Regions from separate parts of the Exiguobacterium sp. s133 genome, predicted to be linked through region 2. Evidence: a T-box and tRNA genes for the amino acid it is inferred to sense, from the RefSeq annotation. Region 2 holds a T-box; the other holds one or more tRNA genes.
What was found. A T-box is a leader RNA that pairs with one kind of tRNA and senses whether it is charged. The one in region 2 lies ahead of ileS (isoleucine--tRNA ligase), so its partner is inferred to be a tRNA-Ile.
Positions count from the first base shown of each region.

Region 1: it has a tRNA-Ile gene. The T-box ahead of ileS (isoleucine--tRNA ligase) is inferred to sense a tRNA for this amino acid. The anticodon was not compared.

Region 1 covers NZ_JACSMK010000004.1:209,018-216,168, reverse strand. The annotation lists gene KNP96_RS07990 (peptidoglycan D,D-transpeptidase FtsI family protein) at 1-898, opposite strand, end outside; gene KNP96_RS07985 (superoxide dismutase) at 1,043-1,651, opposite strand; gene KNP96_RS07980 (alpha-amylase) at 1,745-3,205, opposite strand; tRNA gene KNP96_RS07975 (tRNA-Ile) at 3,321-3,394, opposite strand; tRNA gene KNP96_RS07970 (tRNA-Met) at 3,407-3,480, opposite strand; gene KNP96_RS07965 (Na/Pi cotransporter family protein) at 3,602-5,242, opposite strand; gene KNP96_RS07960 (hypothetical protein) at 5,467-5,940, shown strand; gene ispG (flavodoxin-dependent (E)-4-hydroxy-3-methylbut-2-enyl-diphosphate synthase) at 6,123-7,151, shown strand, end outside.
Region 2 covers NZ_JACSMK010000001.1:246,201-253,351, reverse strand. The annotation lists gene ftsA (cell division protein FtsA) at 1-822, shown strand, start outside; gene ftsZ (cell division protein FtsZ) at 866-2,026, shown strand; gene pgeF (peptidoglycan editing factor PgeF) at 2,107-2,880, shown strand; gene KNP96_RS01250 (YggS family pyridoxal phosphate-dependent enzyme) at 2,870-3,541, shown strand; gene KNP96_RS01245 (cell division protein SepF) at 3,572-4,066, shown strand; gene KNP96_RS01240 (YggT family protein) at 4,069-4,341, shown strand; gene KNP96_RS01235 (YlmH family RNA-binding protein) at 4,341-5,114, shown strand; gene KNP96_RS01230 (DivIVA domain-containing protein) at 5,138-5,659, shown strand; T-box leader at 5,660-5,886, shown strand; gene ileS (isoleucine--tRNA ligase) at 5,945-7,151, shown strand, end outside.

The sequences.
Region 1 (7,151 bases), on a different contig from region 2:
CAACTGGTTCGCCGTTAAACGTCTCATACACATCATATGCCGGTTTACCGCGCAGTAAATCTTCATATTGTTGTTCTAAAAACGATGTTCCGACCCGATCGTTCAAACTGTACCCTTTTGCCTTGTATTCCGCTTGTTGCTCAGCAGGAATCTTCGAGTACTTTCCGAAAATGTTCCGGAGCGTTCCTTCATATGGATAAGATCGTTCATAGAACGGTTCCACAGAAACACCTTTCAGGTCTTCGAGATTTTCGTCAATGATCGCCATCTCTTTTGCCGTCGCACCAAGCTTGACAAGTTGTGGATCAAGCGCATACCCGACTTCCATATTGTGTTTGATTGCGACGATTTCCATTGTTTTATCATCATAATCAATATCTTTCTCTGTAATTGTATCGAGCATGACTTGATTCTCTTCAGCAATCGATAACTTTTTTCGTTCTTCCAATGTCGGATACTTTTCTTTCATGACAGCATCAAAACGACGTTTCGACTCTTCTGTATTGGTCGCGATCCAGTAATCTTTTAAGTCACGTTCCGTTACCTTCCAATCATCTTTCGGTAAATTGATGATGGCAGCGAGACGTGAAGCTGTTTCAATCCGCTCATCGACCTTTGTATTTTGCGAGCGTCGGTAGACAATTGAATATTTTGAAATCGTATCGACGAGCAATCGTCCATCGCGGTCATAAATTTTCCCGCGTGGTACTTCATACTTTGAAGCGATCATCTCTGTTTTTTGAACTTCTCGTGAGATTTTTTCACCATTGACAATTTGGACGACACCAAGTCGGAAAATCAAAATCGCAAATAATAAAAAAACAACAAAGAACATTAAATTTAATCGAAGCGGCAAGTGGTTACGCCGTCTTCCTCTTACCGTGATTCGTTTCGCCATGGCGTACTCCCCTATCGTTCAAAAAGTCATCTTTGTTTATTATATAGAAGGAAACAATCCATAACAACCTATCCCATCATTTTCCGCATTAAAAAAAGAACCGTGCCCTCTTACCGGGGACACGGTTCTAGCATTTAAAAACGATTATTTTGCGTCAGCGTAAAGCTTGGCAACGTGATCCCAATCAATGACATTGAAGAATGCATTGATGTAATCCGGACGACGGTTTTGGTAGTTCAGGTAATATGCATGCTCCCAAACATCAAGTCCGAGAATTGGCGTTTTACCTTCCATGACTGGTGTATCTTGGTTCGGTGTCGAAACGACAGCAAGTTTGCCACCTTCGACGATGAGCCATGCCCAACCAGATCCAAAGCGTGTTGTAGCTGCTTTAGCGAAAGCATCTTTGAATGCATCGAATGAACCGAATGCTTCATCGATTGCTGAAGCGAGTTCGCCTGATGGTGCAGCACCGTCGTTCTTTTTAAGCAATTTCCAGAAGAATGAGTGGTTCCAATGACCGCCACCGTTGTTGCGAACTGCTGTTTGAATGTCAGCAGGAAGCGCATCAAGGTTTTGAAGCAACTCTTCTAATGATTTCCCTTCGTGTTCCGAGCCTTCGAGCGCCGCGTTGACGTTCGTGACGTAAGCATTATGGTGTTTCGAGTGGTGAATCTCCATCGTACGAGCATCGATATGTGGCTCAAGCGCATCATAAGCGTAGCCGAGTTCTGGTAATTCAAATTTTGACATTTTCATGTCCCCCTTTATCCTATTTTCGGAACTTCAATACCTTTTAAGACTAGCAAAAATGACGGGTATAACGCAAGTAATGACCCTTACATTTTATTGTTCATCGCGTGGTGCGAATACAGAGACACCACCACCCGGAACAGGGAAAACACCAAATCCTTCTTCATCGATGACGACAGGCTCATCTTGGTGATTTGTGTAATCGAACCATTCTTCACCAGCACGATCTTCTCCGACGAACATCCGTTTTTCACACATGTCTGCATTTGACAATAGTACGGCACAACCCGAGTTCGGGAACTCTTCGACTCCGTGACGGACCCAACCGACACAGTGTGGATCATCGAGATAATCTTCTTGTTTCCCGTATGCTTTATGGTAGCGGGCGTACAGCAATGCATCGATCATCTCTTTTTTACCTTCGACTGGATGTGGTCCTTGTACACCGTAATAATCGCCGTAAAAGACACACGGATAACCGTCTTTACGAAGGAGAACGGATGCGTAAGCATGTTGTTTAAACCAATCATCGACCCACGACTCAAGCGATTCGCCTGGTTGCGAATCATGGTTGTCAACGAATGTAACAGCATTCGTCGGATGCGACTCAACAAGTGTATCTGCGAAGAGCATCGTCAAATCAAATTTTTTCCCCTGTTCTGATGCTTCGTGGAACTTATAATGAAGCGGAACATCGAATAAATCAATTGTATAGTCGACGCTATCTAAGAAGTGACGACAATCATCTAAGTCAGATTTCCAAAATTCACCGACCATATAAAAATCTTCTGGATTTTCACCCATCATTGATTTCGCGAATTCATTGACGAATTCGTAATTGATATGCTTGATTGCATCGAGTCGGAATCCTTGGCAATCGAGTGTATCCTTGAACCAGTGCCCCCAGTCGATCATTTCCTTGCGGACTTCAGGATGATTGTAATCGATGTTCGCAAACATCAAGTAATCATAGTTCCCGAATTCGCTATCGACTTGGTTGTTCCAGTCTTTATTTTTTCCGGAAATTTTGAAGACGCCGGTTCTTTCTTCTCGCGCATCAAAATCCGTTCCGTTAAAGAATTCATGATTCCAAACAAAATCAGAATACTTCCCGTCACGTCCTGGGAAAGTAAATTTTGTCCATGCATCGATTTCGAATTCTTCTGAAATTTCTTTCGACCGATCTTCTGGGTTAACTTCGACGACATTAATCGTCTCCAGTTCATCTGCTGCCGCCTTATGGTTCATGACGACATCGGCATAAACAGCGATATCATTTTCATGTGCCACTTGAATTGCTTCAAGTAGTTCGTCTTTCGTCCCGTATTTCGTCCGAACCGTTCCTTTTTGATCGAACTCACCTAAATCATAAACATCGTATATCCCATACCCTGTGTCTTCATCTGATTGCCCCTTAGAAGCTGGTGGAATCCAAACAGATGTGATGCCTGCAGCACGAAGCTCCGGCGCTCTCTCTTTTAAACGTTGCCAATGCTTCCCATCATTTTCTACATGCCACTCGAAAAACTGCATCATTGTATGGTTACGTTCCATCTCTCTTCGCTCTCCCTCAATTACTATAGTATGAATATTATTACAATATCTTTAATATTCCCCAAGCGAACAAAAATAAACGCACACCCCTAAACAGGAGTGTGCGTTTATTAAATGGACCCTGCAGGACTCGAACCTGCGACCGGACGGTTATGAGCCGTCAGCTCTAACCAGCTGAGCTAAGGGTCCTTAAATAAATAGTAGCGGCGGAGGGAGTCGAACCCACGACCTCACGGGTATGAACCGTACGCTCTAGCCAGCTGAGCTACACCGCCATAATGAATTAAAACAACTACAATTAGATTAATGGAAAGCATCTAAAATGTCAATAAATTATTTCACAAAAATAAAGAGAGACTTCTTTACAGAAGTCCCTCCCGCTTATATTCATTTCATTCAAGCCGTTCCCGAACGTTGTTCGAGTACTAAATCTGTAATATTGACGGCGTGATCGCCAATCCGTTCGAGGTTCGATAACAGATCAACAAAAATCATACCCGCTTGACCTGTACACTCCCCGGCATTGACGCGTAAGACGTGGTGTTTACGGAATGAACGCTCGAGTGAATCGAGTTTCCCTTCTAATTCAAGGACTTGGCGTGCTAACGAAACATCATCACGTTCAACTGCTTTGATTGCCGTATCGACGATTTTTTGTGTTAGAACGTACATTTCATCCAACTCTTTTTTCGCTTTTGGCGTAAATTCAATCCGGTTGACGATTTGGAAGTCAACGAGTTCGATTACGTTTTCGACATGATCACCAATCCGTTCGAAGTCATTGACCGCATGCATTAAGAGCGAATGGTCATTCGATTCACGTTCAGAAAGATCGTTCGCCGCCACTTTGACAAGGTAGTTCGTGACTTCCGTGTTCAAATGGTTGATTGCATATTCAATCTGACCAGCGTCAGAAACATCTTTTTTATCATGGGATTGCGTGTAGCGATGTGCTTTACCGAGTGCTTCTTTCGAGAACTCACCCATCCGTAAGACTTCCATTTTTGCTTGGTTAAGCGCAAGTGAAGACGATTGATTCAAGATGTTTTGATCCAAATGACGTGGTTTTGAATCGACTGTCGTGTCTGTTCCCGGAACGACCTTTTTAACAAGCCATGCGATTTGTGCGATGAACCAACATTGAATCAATGTGTTGACGACATTGAACGTACCATGTGCAAAGGCAATTTGCATTTTCGGTTCAAGATTGAGTACACCTGTGATCCAAGCGATGAACGTCGAGAACAAAGGTAAGGCGACTAAGAAAATAATCGTACCGACGATATTGAAGATGACGTGTGCTGCTGCTGTCCGTTTTGCGGCAATCGATGCACCGAGTGCTGCGAGTACTGCCGTGATCGTTGTTCCGATATTATCCCCGAATAAAATCGGGAGAGCTGCTTTGATATCAATCATGCCACCAGAGTATAACTCCTGCAAAATACCAATCGTCGCAGAGGACGACTGGACAAGGAACGTAAAGACCGTCCCGACGAACACACCGAGTAACGGATTGTCTGACATCGAAATCGTCAGTTCACGGAACCACTCACTTGATTGAAGTGGTTTCATGCCGTCACCCATCAATGTCAAACCATAGAACAAGGCACCGAAACCGAAGAAGATTTGTCCGATGTATTGAATCCGTTCTTTATTGAAGAAGAAGATGAGAAACGCACCAAGCGCGATTGCAGGAAGGGCTGCTTCCTTGACGTTAAAGCCGATGATGAAGGCCGTGATCGTCGTTCCGATATTAGCCCCCATGACAACACCGATTGCTTGACGTAAATTCATCAGACCCGCGCTGACGAGTCCAACGACGATAACGGTCGTACCTGACGATGATTGAATCAAGACCGTGACGACAATACCGGCAAGAATTCCGAGTAACGGGTTCGATGTGTATTTGTCTAAAATGTAACGAAGTCGGTCCCCTGCTGTTTTTTGGAGCCCATCTCCCATATACTTAATACCGAATAGGAAAATACCGAGTCCACCAATAAAAGTGAAAATCATTTCCTGCAAATCATAATTCATCGTTTCATCTCCTCATATCTAAAAAAGTGGGATTGATTTTTTGTTAAGATTTTATTGTTTCAACCTCTCCTATTATGTAAAGGTCCGTTGAACTTGTAAATAGTTTTATCAACATTTGAATGTTAAGGTTTTATTAACCTGTACCAAAACAGAGAAAACCCTTTATTACAAGCGTTCCTAAACTCACTACACCACTGTTATGAAACAGAGAAAAGAGTGTTATCATGGTTTTTTTAAGACAATTTATTAATTATTTACAAACCACCTTAGTTCCAAACCGATCTTTTTTAAAGACTCGCCTTGCCGATGTCTCCCTTTATTTTTGTGGATTAGCGTGGATTTCATTTTGGACGACAGTCATCGATAGTATATTTATCATCAAAACGGTTCCATTCATCGTCTGGTTTATGCTCCATTTCATTTTCGTCGCCATCGCGCTTTTACTGTTTCTTCTATTGATGTCGTATTTGAATCGTTGGTTGATTGATTGGATACTCAAAAGACCATGGGCGTACCGGCAAGTTTTTCCGTATACGGTTGCTGCTAACTTATGGAGCTTTCCAGTCGGTGTCCTCTGTTATCAGCTCGGATTCACAGCACTTGGGGTGACGCTCCTATTAGTCGGTCACTTCATTTATTCTTTACTGCCCGTTTTCTCAGCGCGGAAGCGAAAAAAAAATACTCGTCCAAAGTCGTGATTCTGCCTTACTTCTTCGTCTCAGCTCCGTCTACCGGCGGATTGACAGTTGCTTATTTCTATTAAAGAATTGTAAATGTTCGAATTTCGTTCTTGTTTCTCGATTTTTAGGGAATAGTTCGATATGATAGAGAAGGTAAACTTACACAATATGGCGCTATGCCACAAAAGGAGATTTTCGATATGCCGAAAATGGTCCATCGCTCTAAGACTCGTCCCGTTCGTGTTGGGGACCTTGTCATTGGTGGAAATAATGAAGTCATCATTCAAAGTATGACAACAACAAAAACACACGACGTCGAAGCGACTGTCGCTGAAATCTTACGACTTGAAGAAGCCGGATGCCAAATCGTCCGCGTTGCTTGTCCAGAAGAACGTGACGCACTTGCGCTCGCTGAAATCAAAAGCCGAATCAACATTCCGCTTGTCGTCGACATTCATTTCAACTATAAACTTGCGCTCATGGCAATCGAAGCAGGCGTCGACAAAATCCGGATCAACCCGGGTAACATCGGTCGTCGCGAAAAAGTTGAAGCGGTCGTCACAGCTGCAAAAGCTAAAAATATTCCAATCCGGATTGGTGTCAACGCTGGTTCACTCGAGAAACACATTCTTGAGAAATACGGATACCCAACAGCACGTGGTATGGTCGAAAGTGCCTTACACCACATTAAGATTCTTGAAGACCTTGACTTCCATGACATCATTGTTTCGCTTAAAGCATCTGACGTTCAGCTTGCGCTTGAAGCTTATCAGTTAGCATCTGAATCATTTGACTACCCACTTCATGTCGGTATTACAGAGTCAGGTCCTTTACGTACTGGTTCATTAAAATCCGCTGCTGGTCTTGGTGCGATTCTTTCACGCGGTATCGGGAACACGGTCCGTGTCTCACTATCAGCTGATCCAGTCGAAGAAGTGAAAGTCGCAAAAGAAGTCTTGAAATCATTTGGTCTCGCAGCAAACGCAGCAACATTGATTTCTTGCCCAACATGCGGTCGGATTGAAATCGACTTGATGGCGATTGCGGCAGAAATCGAGGATTATATCGATAAGATTCAAGTCAACATCAAAGTTGCTGTACTCGGCTGTGCCGTCAACGGTCCTGGTGAAGCACGTGAAGCGGATATCGGAATTGCCGGAGCACGTAACGAAGGGCTTCTGTTCCGCCACGGAGAAATTATCCGTAAAGTACCTGAAGCGACGATGGTC
Region 2 (7,151 bases):
GCGAAGACGATCCTACATAGCATTAAACGTTCAATCGAACGGGCTGGTCTAGAGCTTGCAGGATACGTACTTGAAAGCTTAGCTGTTTCAAGAATCGCGGCATCAATCGATGAACTGGAGCTTGGCGTCGGCATCATCGATATTGGACATGAGACGACAACATTGTCGATTTATGAAAAAAACGATCTCGTTTACTCGACGACGTTACCTTATGGTGGCGATCATCTGACACGTGACTTAACGTATAAGATGAATTGTAAGTACCAAGATGCAAAACTTGCGAAGGAAGAATACGGAGTGGCGCTTGAATCGTTAGGGGATCCTGAAGAAAAGGTATCCTACGTAACGATTAATGGGGAGCATCGTTTTGAGCCGCAACCTGAGATCGGTTTCGTTTTAGAGGCACGCCTCGAAGAAATCTTCGAGATGATTCAAAAACGGATGACGCAGGCTGGCCATCCACAAATGAATAGTGGCATCATTCTCTGCGGTGGAAGTTCTTCGCTTCCTGGAATCGATCAGCTAGGGAAACGGATTTTCAACCAGAACGTCAACGTCTACCAACCGGCCAGCTTAGGCATTCGTAATCCGAAGTACGCTGTGGCAGCCGGCATGTTACGCTATGTACTCTCAAGAAGTACGGTTTCGAAATCAGGATTTGATCGTGCGGACGAGAAGGAAGTCGTGGCGCAAAATCGTGAACAAGAACAATTGCTTACGAACCCGACACCGTCTCCAGTACGCGAAGAACGAACGCAACAGGAACAACCTCCAAAAGAGCGTAAATCATTCAGTAGTTTCTTTGAAAAGTTTTTTGGTTAATGACTAAAATACAATGAGTATAAAAAATTAGGGGGCCCCTTTTATGTTGCATTTTGATGAAATGATGGACCAAGTAGCTAAAATTAAGGTCATCGGCGTAGGTGGCGGTGGTTCAAACGCCGTCAACCGAATGATTGAACATGGTGTACAAGGCGTAGAATTCATCGCCGTCAATACAGATGCACAAGCACTCAACATGTCGCAGGCAGATGTGAAGCTCCAACTCGGTGCAAAGCTGACACGCGGTTTAGGTGCAGGTGCGAATCCAGAAATCGGTAAGAAAGCGGCAGAAGAAAGCCGTGAACAGTTGACAGAGATTTTGTCAGGTGCTGATATGGTCTTCGTTACTGCAGGTATGGGTGGCGGGACAGGAACTGGTGCTGCGCCAGTCATCGCTGAAATTTCAAAAGAAATCGGCGCATTGACTGTCGGTGTCGTAACGAAACCGTTCATGTTTGAAGGACGCAAACGGATGCAACACGCTGTATCGGGTGTGCAAAACTTTAAAGAAAAAGTCGATACGTTAATCGTCATTCCGAATGATAAATTACTTGAAATCGTTGATCGTAACACGCCGATGCTCGAAGCATTCAAAGAAGCGGATAATGTGCTTCGTCAAGGGGTTCAAGGGATCACAGACTTAATCGCTGTCCCTGGTTTAATCAACTTAGACTTTGCAGACGTTAAGACAATCATGACTGAAAAAGGATCTGCCTTGATGGGCGTTGGTGTTGCGACAGGCGAACACCGTGCAACGGAAGCTGCGAAGAAAGCCATTTCAAGTCCATTGCTTGAAACATCGATTGAAGGTGCAAAAGGTGTCTTAATGAACATCACAGGTAGTGCGAACCTCAGTCTATATGAAGTAACGGAAGCTGCTCAAATCGTTCAAAGTGCAGCAGATGAAGAAGTAAACTTGATTTTCGGTTCTGTTATCAACGATAACTTAGAAGATGAAATCATCGTTACCGTCATCGCAACAGAATTCGAAAACGAGCCACTCGATTTCGAGATTCCATCTGCTCAAGAAATGATGAAAAACTTACTCAAGAAAAAGCAGGCGACTCCAACTCCTGCTGCGACTGAGGAGCCGAAACCACAAGTCGAAGAGACACCTGTCAGCTCGAATCCAGAACCAGCAAAAGGGTCAGATGTTGAAGAAACGATGGACATTCCATCATTCCTTCGTCGGAACAATCGTTAATCGATTTTTTCCAAGACACGACTGCTAGACAAAGAGGTGTCGCGTAAGCGGCACCTCTTTTTTGAAAGGGATGTGAAATGATGTTTGGTCAATGGATAAAGTGGGATACACCGACCGGTACAGTGCGTGCGGCATTCACTACAAAATTTTCAGCGCCGCATGGTATTGGCAATCTTGGATTGCATGTCAATGACGATCGCGATGGTGTCATTCAAAACCGGCAAGTCATCGCCCGTCAACTTGATTTATCGCTCGAAAATTCAGTTTGGGCAGAACAGGTTCACGGGAACCATGTCGAACAAGTGACGACGCTAGATTCTGGACGAGGCGCACTGGATTATGGAACAACGATCGAGGGTACAGATGGATTGGTGACGACGGATGCAAATGTATTACTCGCCATGTTATTCGCGGATTGTGTACCGCTCGTGTTTTGTGATCCGACGACAGGAATTATTGCGAATACGCATGCCGGATGGCGTGGAACAGTCGCGAATATCGTTGAAGCGACTGTCGCCCGAATGGAAGCGGCGGGGGCAGACCGTTCCTCGATTCAAATGGTCATCGGACCCTCGATTCGTGAATGTTGTTATGAGGTCGACCAACCCGTCCTTGAAGCGATTGACGGGCTTGGTCTTGAAGATACGCCCTACACAATAAAAGAAAACGGAAAAGCGATGCTTTCGCTTCAGCAGACGAATGCTGCATTAGCAGAGCGAAGTGGATTAGGTGACATCATTGATGCAGGAATTTGTACGCACTGCCAAGCAGATGACTATTTCTCTTACCGTCATGGGGACCACCAAGGTCGTTTCGCGAGCTTGATCGTAAAGGAGTCATTACATGTCGATTAATGAAAATGTTCAACTTGTCCAACAAAAGATGCAACAAGCGAGTGAAAAGAGTTTTCAAAAAAAGCAGGTACAACTGATTGGCGTGACGAAATCAGTTTCAAGTCAAGTTGCCTCTGAGCTGTTAGAAGCAGGTATAACGGCGCTAGGTGAAAATCGTCCGGAGGGTTTGTCAGAAAAACAAGCAGCACTTGGGCGTGAAGCCTGTGAGTGGCACTTCATCGGGACACTGCAGTCGCGAAAAGTACGTCAAATCATCGATCAAATCGATGTGCTTCACTCACTCGATCGTTTGCATTTAGCGGAAGAAATCAATAAACGTGCAAAACGTCCTATCGATTGTTTTGTTCAAGTCAATGTCTCGGGTGAAGCTTCGAAACAAGGTATTTCCGCAGAAGACATCCATTCCTTTCTACATGAAATCGGTCAATATCCAAAAGTTCGTGTGATTGGACTCATGACGATGGCACCATTGACAGAAAATCAAGAGGAAGTGCGGTCCGTTTTCCGCGCTTTACGCGTCTTACGAGACGAAGTAGCAGCACGAAACCTGTCTTACGCTCCCTGTACGGAATTATCGATGGGGATGTCGTCTGATTATGAAATTGCGATTGAAGAAGGGGCGACACACGTCAGAATCGGAACGGTCCTCGTCCAATCATAAAACGTAGAAGAAGTTGAAAGGAGAATCGAAATGGGATTCAAATCGAAAATGCAACATCTGTTTCTTGGGAACACAGACGATTTAGACGAACTTGAATATGAAAATGATGCTACAATAAATAAAGGTAGAGGTACTGCAGAGCAAGAGTATGAAGAGTACTACGAGGAATCTACCCCGAGTGTTACTCAAAAGGAGGACCCTGTGCGTCAATCGAATATCGTTCCGATTCATACGAAAAAAGCAAAATCACAAGTCATTTTAAGTGAGCCGCGTGTCTTCAATGAAGCACAAGAAATTGGGGAGCATCTCCGTCAAAATCGTGCGGTCATCGTTAATATGCAACGCATGTCAAAAGATCAATCACGGCAAATGATTAATTTTCTTTCAGGCGTCGTCTTTGCACTCGATGGTACGATTACGACAATCAGTCAAAACACGCTCCTCTGTGTGCCGAACAACGTCGAGCTCGCGGGTAGTATTTCAAATCTACTTGGAGAAGATGATATCAATCATAAGGGGTGGTAAACATGGATTCACAAGTTATGTACGCGATTGGGCGTACATTGAGCACGTTACTTCAATATTATAGCTATGTCATGATTGCTTATATTTTACTTTCATGGTTCCCGAACGCACGAGAGTCAAGATTCGGACAAGTATTAGCGATGTTAGTCGAACCGTTCCTCGCGCCTTTCCGACGGATCATCCCGCCCATCGGAGGTATGCTTGACATCTCACCAATCGTTGCCTTTTTAGTGTTGAACTTAGCACAGTCAGGCATTCGAGCAATCTTCTTCTAATGAGCGTCTATGATCACTATCGCGGACATGAGCGGGAGTTCGTCGATCTTGTCTTAAACTGGATCGATCATGTCGAAGCGACCTATACGTTTAAACTGACAGATTTTCTTGACCCACGCGAACAGCAAATCACACGCGAACTCGTCGGAACGAAATATGCCCTCTTTTTTGAGGGCGGTTTCGAAGGGGCAGAGCGACAGCGGGCACTAATTGCGCCTGATTACTACGAACTTGATGCGAGCGACTTTGATATTGCCATCTATCGTATTCATTATCCTACAAAATTCGTTGAACTATCGCATCGACAAGTAACAGGTACGCTCTTAAACGTCGGTCTGAAACGCGGCAAGTTCGGTGACGTCGTCATTCAAGATCAAGTCGTTCAGTTCGCAGTCGCAGAAGACGTTGCTTCTTATATCGAAGTCAACGTCGAGCGGGCAGGGAAAACGAAAATTCGTTTATCTCGCGTCGAACTAGAAGACCAATTGAAGATCAAAGAACAGGAATGGCAAGAAGAACTTGGATTCGTCAGTTCGCTCCGCTTTGATACTGTCGTCAGCGAAGTGCTTGGTTTTTCGAGACAAAAAGCACAGAGTTTGATTAAACAAGGGGAAAGTAAAGTGAATTATAAAATCGTCGAAGATCCAAGCTTCATGCTTGAAGAAGGCGATTTGCTTTCGCTCCGTGGAACAGGCCGCGTCAAATTGACGGCTATTTTAGGGTCGACGAAACGCGACCGGATTAAATTACAGTACGGATTATTAAAAGGTTAAAAAATGCTGAGGAGGATTTCATCATGCCATTGACGCCACTTGATATTCATAATAAGGAATTTACACGTAAGTTTCGCGGCTATGACGAGGATGAGGTCAACGAATTTCTTGATCAAGTCATCAAGGATTTTGAAATGTTGTTGCGGGAAAACCGTCAACAGCAAGAAGTGATTCAAAACATGCAATCGCGTGTCGATTACTTCAGTTCGATGGAAGAGACGTTAAACAAGTCAATCATCGTTGCCCAAGAAGCAGGAGAAGAAGTCAAGGCCAATGCGACGAAAGAAGCAAGCTTGATTTTAAAACAAGCCGAGCGTGAAGCGGAACAACTGCAAGATTCCGCACAGCGTCGAGCGCAACGGACAGACTTTGAAGTCGAACAGATGCGTAAGAAAATCGAATTGTACCGTAATCGTTTTAAAGTCTTGATCGATGCGCAGATGGAGTTATTGGCAAGCCATGATTGGGACGCGTTTGATAGTTCGACCCGTGGTGCGCTTGACGAGATTCCGGCAGTTGCGTATAATGACGACGATGTCATATAACTTAAATCAATGACAAGGACACGTCTTAATCAGACTGCTGCAAGCGAATCGGGGACTGGTGTGAGCCCGAACAGTAAGTGAGAATGGATATCCCCTTCGAGTGTGAGACTGAACCATTAAGTAAGTCGCACCGATTCGCCCCCGTTATCGGGCTCTTAAGTGGTAGTTCGTACGGTTGAACTACTAGTAGGGTGGTACCGCGAGTTCAAGCCAAGCTCGTCCCTATACCAGGGATGTGTTTGGCTTTTTTTGTATGTTAAATTAAAAGAAGTGAGGGAATGCCAGATGGAGTACAAAGATACATTACTGATGATGAAAACTGAATTTCTAATGCGAGGTAACTTGCCGAAACGTGAGCCGGACATGCAGGCACGTTGGAACGAGATGAACTTATATCAAGCAGTTCAAGAAAAAAATGCTGGGAAACCAACCTTCATCCTTCATGATGGACCACCATACGCAAACGGTGATATCCACATGGGGCACGGATTAAACAAAGTCTTAAAAGATATCGTCGTCCGTTACAAATCGATGAATGGTTTCCGTTCACCGTACGTACCGGGTTGGGATACACACGGTTTACCGATTGAAACAGCGCTCCAAAAATCAGGTGTCGATCGGAAGACGATGTCGGTCGCTGAGTTCCGTGAGTTGTGTGCGAAATATGCGCTCGAACAAGTCGATCATCAGCGTGAACAGTTTAAGCGTTTAGGTGTTCTCGGTGATTATGATAATCCATACATCACGCTCCAACCGGAATTTGAAGCGGCGCAAATTCGCCTCTTCGGTGACATGGCGAACAAAGGCTATATCTATAAAGGAAAAAAACCAGTCTACTGGTCACCTTCTTCTGAGTCGGCACTGGCAGAAGCCGAAATCGAATACCATGATAAACGTTCTGCTGCCATCTATGTTGCGTTCCCTGTCTTAGAAGGAAATAACATCTTAGAGCCAACCGATCACTTCGTCATCTGGACGACGACGCCGTGGACGATTCCTGCAAACCTCGGAATCTCTGTCAGTGCGGAACTCACGTATGCCCGGATCGAGTACGAAGGAAAAGGTTATATCGTCGCAGAGGCGCTTGTTCCTGAAGTCATCGAGGCACTCGGATGGGAAGACGCGACAGTCGGTCGTGTCTTCAATGGAGCAGATTTCGAATACATGAAAGCCAAACACCCGCTCTATGACCGTGAATCACTCGTCATGCTCGGTGATCATGTTACGGCGGAAGCGACCGGCGTCGTGCATACGGCACCTGGACACGGGGAAGATGACTATCGCATCGGACAAGCATACGGACTCGATGTCCTCTGCCCGGTCGATGATAAAGGGGTCATGACGGCGGAAGCACCAGGATTCGAAGGCATGTTCTATGAAGATGCGAATAAAGAAGTCGGTCTTGCGTTAGAAAAAGCGGGCGCATTGTTGAAACTATCGTTCATCAAACACTCGTATCCGCACGACTGGCGGACGAAAAAACCGGTCATCT